Regions from separate parts of the Dokdonia sp. R78006 genome, predicted to be linked through region 2. Evidence: riboswitches for the same ligand, from Rfam matches in the RefSeq annotation. Region 2 holds a riboswitch; the other holds the start of a gene.
What was found. A riboswitch is a leader RNA that binds a small molecule or an ion and turns the genes downstream of it on or off. The one in region 2 is predicted to bind S-adenosylmethionine.
Positions count from the first base shown of each region.

Region 1: linked by a shared signal. The riboswitch ahead of SJY37_RS07035 (O-acetylhomoserine aminocarboxypropyltransferase/cysteine synthase family protein) and the one ahead of SJY37_RS12675 (Na+/H+ antiporter NhaC family protein) in region 2 are both predicted to bind S-adenosylmethionine.

Region 1 covers NZ_JAXHBU010000001.1:1,572,579-1,577,015, reverse strand. The annotation lists gene SJY37_RS07045 (aspartate kinase) at 1-49, opposite strand, end outside; gene SJY37_RS07040 (alpha/beta fold hydrolase) at 37-1,014, opposite strand; gene SJY37_RS07035 (O-acetylhomoserine aminocarboxypropyltransferase/cysteine synthase family protein) at 1,089-2,381, opposite strand; SAM riboswitch class I at 2,561-2,682, opposite strand; gene metK (methionine adenosyltransferase) at 3,122-4,375, shown strand.
Region 2 covers NZ_JAXHBU010000001.1:2,855,827-2,860,263, forward strand. The annotation lists gene SJY37_RS12670 (LytR/AlgR family response regulator transcription factor) at 1-494, shown strand, start outside; gene SJY37_RS12675 (Na+/H+ antiporter NhaC family protein) at 644-1,966, opposite strand; SAM-I-IV-variant riboswitch at 2,014-2,110, opposite strand; gene SJY37_RS12680 (hypothetical protein) at 2,533-2,961, shown strand; gene SJY37_RS12685 (peptidylprolyl isomerase) at 3,291-3,719, shown strand; gene moeB (molybdopterin-synthase adenylyltransferase MoeB) at 3,806-4,437, opposite strand, start outside.

The DNA of each region.
Region 1 (4,437 bases), 1.3 Mb from region 2:
TACTCCCCACATTACCGATCCCAAAGATGACTATATTTATTTGTGACATAACTGTTTTTGAAAAATAGGTTGTACGATAGCAGCGAGCTGCTCGTATTCAATTAAAAAGGCATCGTGACCGTGGATGGAATTTATTTCATGATAGCTAGACGTAATTCCAGTTTCTTGTAGCGCAAGGTGTGTGTCATATATCTCATCTGCTAGAAAAAGTCCGTCGGTATCTATTGCGACAAGATGCACTTTTGCTGTAAGTGGGCTCACTACTTCATTAAAGCTTTGTTTACCCTTTGTGGTATCTGCCGTAAGCAATAATTGATTCATTAATTTATAAGAAGCAATAGAAAATCGTTCTGATAATCGCTTACCGTGATGATCTAGCCAACTTTGAATATTATATAAAGAAGCTTCTTTTTTAGTGCGCTTAAATTTTTCTTTAAAAGAGGCAGGCGTGCGATAAAAAGTCATCGCATGAATGCGTGCATCATAGATAGGTTTCTGAGAGTGATTCAATAAACTATCTTGAATATGGCATTGTGCAATCACCCAGTCTGTTGCTTTCCAGTCTGTCGCTATTGGGATAAGATGCTCTGCAAGGTTAGGTCTTTGTGTTGCAAGTTCCCAAGCAATCTGACCACCAAGCGAACCTCCTATAATAGCAAAGAGTTTTTTAATATCTAAATGCTCAAGTAAGGCAATTTGGACCTTTGCAATATCACTATTAGTAAATGCCCTATAATTAAGCACTAGATGATTTTGATTATTATCATAACCATTCCCAGGAATATCCATTGCAAGTATGGTATAGCAACTTATGTCAATCGCTTTATCTACACCAATCAAGTCACTCCACCAACCGTTTTCTCCAGTTACAGAAGAGTTTCCCGTAAGCGCATGATTTACTAGCACGACAGGCGCTGTGCCTAATGGCTCACCAAATAATTGATACGTGACATGTAAATGACACGTGTATCCCGAGTGTGTTTTAAAATCTTGTAAATCAATGTGTAAAAGCATACCCTATCTATAAGTTAAAAAAGGGAGTCCCTATGAACAGGGGACTCCCGCACTAATTAATTAACTAAGATTAATTACACTAAGACGTTTTTATCTACTCGCGCAAATGCTGCTACGAGATCTTCTTTTAAATCTGCTATATCCTCAAGACCTACAGAAAGACGTATTAAATCTTTAGTCACGCCTGTGCTTACTTGATCATCATCACTAAGCTGTTGATGTGTTGTACTTGCAGGGTGAATTATAAGCGATTTACTATCTCCTATATTTGCTAGTAGTGAGAAAAGTTTAGTTTCATTTGAGATTGTTTTTGCGCTCTCAAAACCTCCTTTTACACCAAAGGTCACAATCCCACTCTGTCCTTTAGGCAAGTATTGTTTTGCAAGGTCGTTGTACTTACTAGAAGCAAGACCTGGATAGTTTACCCATGCCACCTCATCACGAGTTTGTAACCACTCTGCAAGTTCAAGCGCATTTTTAGAATGCTTCTGTAATCTAAGTTCTAGTGTTTCTAGACCTTGTAAGATTTGGAATGCATTAAACGGACTTAGAGCTGCACCATGATCGCGCAATCCTTCTATACGTACTTTTGCAATAAACGATGCTTCCTTAATCACATCCCAATAAACTAAACCGTGATATCCGGCGGAAGGCTCCGTAAATTCTGGAAACTTACCATTACTCCAGTCAAATTTTCCAGCATCTATAATAACTCCACCTAATGCGGTACCATTACCATTTATGTATTTTGTAAGTGAGTGAATCACAATATCTGCACCGTGCTCGATTGGATTGAGTAGCGCTGGTGTTGCTACGGTGTTATCTACAATGAAAGGGACTTTGTGCGCTTTCGCGAAAGCGGAAATACCTTTTAAATCTAACACGTCAAGCTTAGGATTACCTAATGACTCTACAAAGAAAGCTCTCGTATTTTCTTGGGCAGCCTTCTCAAAATTTTGAGGATCTGAAGGATCTACAAATGTGGTTGTAATCCCAAAACGTGGTAAAGTAACGCTCAAAAGATTCCATGTGCCTCCGTAAAGACTACTAGAAGCTACAATGTGATCTCCCTGCTTTAGTAACGTAAGTAAAGTCGTGTTAATGGCCGCAGTTCCTGAGGCAGTCACGACAGCTGCTAGTCCGCCCTCTATGTCTGTAAGGCGCTTCTCAAGCACGTCATTTGTTGGGTTATTGAGACGTGTGTAAATAAAACCTGGCTCAGACAGGTTAAATAGGTTTGCTGCATGGTCTGCATCTTTAAATACATAAGCCGTGCTCTGGTAGATAGGAACTGCTCGGGTTCCTCCATTTGCTGCATAATCGTGTCCTGCGTGCAACGCTTTGGTTGCCAATTTTTGTGTACTCATTTTTCTCTTTTTTGTCCCAGTACTACTAGGATTAATTTTAGCCATTCACTTCGTGCGAAAGGATTAAAAACAAAAGCCAAATATTTCCAATGCGAATCCTTATCTCAAGGTCGAGGAAATGTTTAAAGAAAAATATTATAAGAAAAAACATAAGCGCATACCCGTGAGGTACTTGCTCGATGTTATCTATCCTCAAGTTTCGGTAATGAGCGATTCTTGGGTAGAATGTAGCACCTTCTTTCTAAGTGAAAGGGTTGCTAAGGCTTCATAGGGTCATTCCCTCAGCCTTTCTTGATAACATTTATTCTGTTCATTATTGCGCTTTCGCGAAAATCTGAACTGTCATTGAACTTTGTGAGCACAAATATTGTAAAAACAAATCTACAAAAACAAACTTTTTAGAATATTTTTCTAAAAAGTTTTATTAAAATCACTATTTCAGTAAAATATTCCGCTTAAATTATTTTTACAGTATAATATTCTAATTAAGATAATGAGACGTTGAAATTTACTCTTTAAATTTTCACAAAACAATAACATAACCCTACTAAATTGGTAGGATAATGGATTGTTTATATTATTAAAGTTTCTTTACCTTTGTGCCATAATTACGAGGACAGATTTGACTGCTTGCAACCTCAATAAAAAATGGCTAAAATCAAACATAAGACTTTAACGTTTCTTATGTTATGTTTCTACCCAGCATACGTCAAATCTACTTCTTGACAAAAAATTAAAAAATGGCTTACTTATTTACCTCAGAATCTGTTTCTGAAGGACACCCAGATAAAGTTGCAGATCAGATTTCTGATGCGCTTATTGATAATTTTCTCGCTTTTGATCCGCAATCTAAAGTTGCTTGCGAGACCCTAGTTACCACTGGACAAGTAGTACTTGCTGGTGAAGTACGATCTAGTGCTTACTTAGATGTTCAAAAAATCGCTCGTGAAACCATTAATAAAATAGGTTATACGAAGGGTGAATATATGTTTGACGGAAACTCTTGTGGTGTATTATCTGCCATACACGAGCAGTCTGACGATATTAACCGTGGTGTAGATCGCGACTCAAAAGAAGAGCAAGGAGCAGGAGATCAAGGAATGATGTTTGGCTATGCTACTAAGGAGACAGAAAACTTCATGCCACTGGCACTTGAGCTTTCTCATAAATTACTTATTGAACTAGGTAACCTACGTCGTGAAGACGACGAGATTACTTATTTACGCCCAGACGCAAAAGCGCAGGTGACTATAGAATACAGTGATGAAAACGTACCTCAACGTATTGATGCTATTGTAGTTTCTACGCAACATGATGATTTTGATGAGGACGAAGCTATGCTAGGTCGCATACGTGGAGATATTCAAGATATTTTAATACCTCGCGTAGTAGGTTTATTACCAGAAAATATTGCAAATCTTTTTAATGATGATATTAAGTATCACATTAACCCAACAGGAAAGTTTGTAATAGGTGGACCTCACGGAGATACAGGTCTTACAGGTCGTAAGATTATTGTAGATACTTATGGTGGTAAAGGAGCTCACGGAGGTGGTGCTTTTTCTGGAAAAGATCCATCAAAAGTAGATCGCTCTGCTGCTTATGCAACACGTCACATTGCAAAAAATCTTGTTGCTGCAGGCGTTGCAGATGAGATTCTTGTGCAGGTTTCTTATGCTATTGGTGTTGTAGAGCCTATGGGAATCTTTGTAGACACATACGGTACTTCTAAAGTAAACTTATCTGATGGTGAGATTGCAAAGAAAGTTACTGCACTATTTGACATGAGACCAGCTGCTATTGAAAGTAGATTAAAGCTACGTTCTCCTATGTACAGCGAGACTGCTGCTTACGGACACATGGGACGTACAAATGAAGTAGTTACAAAAACCTTCAAGAGCTTTGACGGTAAAGAAAAGAATATCGAAGTAGAATTATTTACTTGGGAAAAACTTGATTATGTAGAGAAAGTAAAAGAGGCTTTCAATCTATAATTGACTTATATATGTATTAAAAAGGGAGCCTAATGGCTCCCTTTTTTTGGTTTATACATTAT
Region 2 (4,437 bases):
AAACTATGGAGCAAAAACCAGCAGTAATCATTACGACGGCTTATTCAGAATATGCTCTTGAAGGTTTTGAACTATCTGTTACAGACTATTTATTAAAACCATTTTCACTAGAGCGATTTATCCAAGCGATTCATAAAGTTAAGCCGGCAATGGTGAGTGTACCCTACAGTAATACTCAACAAGAAGATGTACAAGAGTACATATTTGTAAAAAGTGATAAGAAATTCATCAAGATCAATTTTAACACTATAAGTCATATTGAAGCTTGCGGTAACTACATTAAAATATTCGTTAGTGATTCCATGATATTAACGCAACAAACATTATCTGATTTTCTAGAAAAGTTACCCAACCAATTTTTACGAATCCATAAGTCATTCTTGATTAATTTTAACCAATTACAATTAATTGATGGTAATCAAATAGTATTACAAAACGATCTTAAATTACCAATAGGTAAATCGTATAGAAAAGCGGTTTTAGATAGAATCTAAGCGCTGTGTTAGTATGTAAAAACATAAGTTTTATTCAGGTATATTTCTCGTAAACGGCAATAATAACCACTAATATAATATCGCTTTCGCAAAAAATTCTACATACAGCCTGCCCGTCATTAGTACTAACCACGTGCTTCGATGATAAATTAATTAGCTTTCGCGAAAGCGTGCTTCTCATTTCCATTCATAAATAATATGTAAAGTATTGTAACTATAAACAACAGCAGTAAATACAAGGTGTTTGCTACAAGATCTAAGTAATTGATATTACCTTCTGAGAAGCTCAAAATCATCAAAACCTGGGCTCCATAAGGTAATAAGCCCTGAAAGATACAAGCGAAAATATCCAGAATAGAAGCCGTTTTCTTATTGTCTAACTCATATTCATCATTAATGGTTTTTGCTATAGGTCCAGCAACGATGATAGATACGGTGTTATTTGCAATTGCCATATTGATGGTACTTACCAGCGCTGCAATACCAAGTTGGGCAGTTTTTTTACTCTTAATGAATTTTTTAATATTAACTAATATAAACTCAATACCGCCATTACTAGCCACAAGCGCAGCAAGACCACCAGTGAGTAGAGATAACAAGAAAATCTCAGTCATATTTGTAAATCCTGTGTAGGCAATTTTTGTGGACTCAATAATGGTAAAATCACCATAAAGAATCCCTAGTAAGGCTGCAGCAAGTACACCTACAAGTAGCGTTACAAAAACGTTGAGACCTACAATAGAAAGTATAATGACGAGGACATAAGGAGTAATTTTTATTACATCATATTCATAAACAACTGTTTCTGTAACATCTGTTTTTAGATCTACTCCTTGAAAAATTAAGATAGCGATTGTTATAAGTGCAGCAGGAACGGCAATCTTTATATTTTGCTTGAATTTATCACTCATTTTTGTTCCCAAAGATTGAGTGGCAGCAATCGTGGTATCTGAAATTACTGAGAGGTTATCTCCAAACATACTACCTCCTAGCAGAGCTCCACAAAGTATGGCAAGGTCTGCGCTACTTTTATCTGCAAAACCAACAACAATGGGTGCTAAAGCTACAATTGCTCCCACAGAAGTCCCTGTAGAAACTGATAAAAACCCAGCAATCACAAAAATACCTACGTAGATATATTGTATCGCAATGTAATCTAAGCCCAGGTTTACAATCGCATCTACACTCCCTGAAGCATTAGTAATTGCGGCAAATGCCCCAGCAAGTAAATAAATGAGGCACATGGTTAAAATTTTGTCATCACCACATCCTTTGAGTAAGATGTCAATCTTAACATTTATAGTCTGTTTAAACATTATAAAAGCCACAATAATTCCAGCAATAACCGCCATAGGAGCAGGCAGTGCATAAAAGTCTTCTTGATAAATACCAACGCCTAAAAATGTAATAACAAATACAAATAGCGGGATTAAGGCTGTAAATTTTGGGGTAATTTGTGTAGTCTGTGTCATGTTCTTCTTCATTCTTGCAAGGAGATAATAGCAATTAGATAGAAGTATGAGTTAACATTGTTTCCAATTAATTGGCTTATCTATTTAGCACCTTGCTCGTTATTGCAGGTTGCTATCTCCTTATTGAGATTCTTGATAAATAATTTAAAAGCGCAAAACTAGTGTTCAAATAATATTTTAAACTTTAAAAAAAGTTAATTTTTCAATATTTCTATAATTAAATAGCTGACAGCATAACTCGTGCTTATGAACCGTCATTATATAATATAGATTTCATTTTAAGCTATTTGTACTCTGACTATAGTATCTTGATCACATTACACAAGAATCTATTTATTTTTTAAGAGACTCAGCTATCTGTCCATCGCTTTATAATTCGCATTACATTTTTAATTATTAAGTTGTGGTTGATGTTGTTTGAAATATGATTAAATATTTTCTTTTTACGCTTTCGCGAAAGCGTAACTCTCAGCTAAAAATACATTTGATTTAACCTTCTTATAGGATCTTTATGGTGGTTGTGTAATCATACTTATTTAAAGAAATAATTACCTTTGCACCCCATTATGAAAAACGAAACATCACAACTACTAGATTTTGTTACTAGCGAACTCTCAAAAGCCGGTTTTACAATCACTCCAGATATTAATAGGGTAGAAGGTCTAGACTTTCTCATCACAGCGCCTACAGGTAAAACAAGCGAATTACAGCTGCGTAACATCAAAGTTAAAGAGGAGGAGAGTATTAAAATTCAAAAGCTTGATTATGGACAGATTGCACCGCACCGTTTTTTGGGTTTAGTTACAGTAATAGAGGATGCTCCAAGAGCCTTTTATATTATTCCGTCTGCTACGTTTACAACAGCAGATAATACGATATTCTTTGAGCATCCTATGGAAATGATGCCGCACTTAAGCCACTGGGAGATTAAAGTATTTACCGCCGCTATTCCTAAGTTGGATCAATATGAAATAAGTAATCTTTATAAAGTCTAATAATCAATTTACCTCTGGCAAAAAGATTATCAATAGCACTAGCTTCTTGTTGAATAGCGTTCATGCTTCTCTGAGATTAGAAGTAGTTTTGCGCACAATTCAATTGAATCAACATCGTGAGAGGGGCTCACGATTTTTGAGCTTATAAAGGTCTGGCAGGGGTGTCAGGCCTTTATTTTTTGAGATAATATTGGTTATTATGAATCATCGTAAAACTACATATCACAGTACAAGTTTTTACAGTCTTTAGATTCATTGATGGATTCCTTCGTAAGCCGATTTTCTTCTTGTAGTTTTGCAAATTATAATTCGATTAAAAACAAGTAATTATGAGTAAAGTAAAAGGAAATGATGTAGTAAAAGTACACTACACAGGAAAATTAGCAGATGGACAGGTGTTTGATAGCTCTTTACAAAGAGAACCTTTGCAGGTAGAACTTGGCAAAGGCCAACTTATCCCAGGATTTGAGAATGCTTTAATAGATATGGCGGTTAACGAGAAGAAAACGGTTACTATAACTAAGGATGAAGCTTACGGTGACGTACAGCAAGAGTTATTTCAAACAGTACCGAAAACGCAATTACCTGAAGAAATCAAACCAGAAGTAGGTGTTATATTAGTAGCTTCTAGACCTGATGGTTCTGAGCAGCAGTTACGTGTATCTGAAGTAAATGAAGATCACATTATTGTAGATGCAAACCACCCACTAGCAGGACAAACACTAGAGTTTGAACTTGAGCTTTTAGAGATTGCATAAGACGACTTAATATTAAGTATATAAAACGCCTTAGCATAGCTAAGGCGTTTTCTTTTTGTATAGAATTAAGGTTGTTCAGCAATAAACTACAAAACAGTCCCCGTCAAATATAAAAGCCTGCAGTCAAAGTCTTCTTCTTGCAATAATTTGATAGCTTTTTTACTACGTACACCAGCTTTACAATACACAACCAGATCTTTAGTTTGCAATACTTCATGTGCTCTATTCTGCAGTTCGCCTAAAGGAATATGTTGCCCTCCTATATGATGTACTGCTCTTTCATGATGCTCTCTCACGTCTAGGAGATTGTATTTTTCTGGACATTCATTAATCTCATCTATTGTAATACCCATATTGTCAATAGGAAATTCACATTGTAACTCGTACTTATCTTTAAGACGACTAACTATGATACTGGTATCCTTATCAAATCCCAAAATCATTTGTTCCATGCTTAACATATTATAGGTGAGCAGTTTGCCAGAAAGAACATCACCTATTCCACAGATGATTTTTAATACTTCATTGGCTTGTAGTGCACCTATAATTCCTGCTAGTGCGCCTAGCACTCCGGTTTCAGAGCAATTAGGCATTTCATTCTGCTTAGGAGGTGTTGGATATAAACATCGGTAGGTAGGACCAGTTTTATAATTATATACAGCCAGCTGACCTTCAAATTTATAAATAGAACCCAGCACGACAGGTTTATCTTTTAATA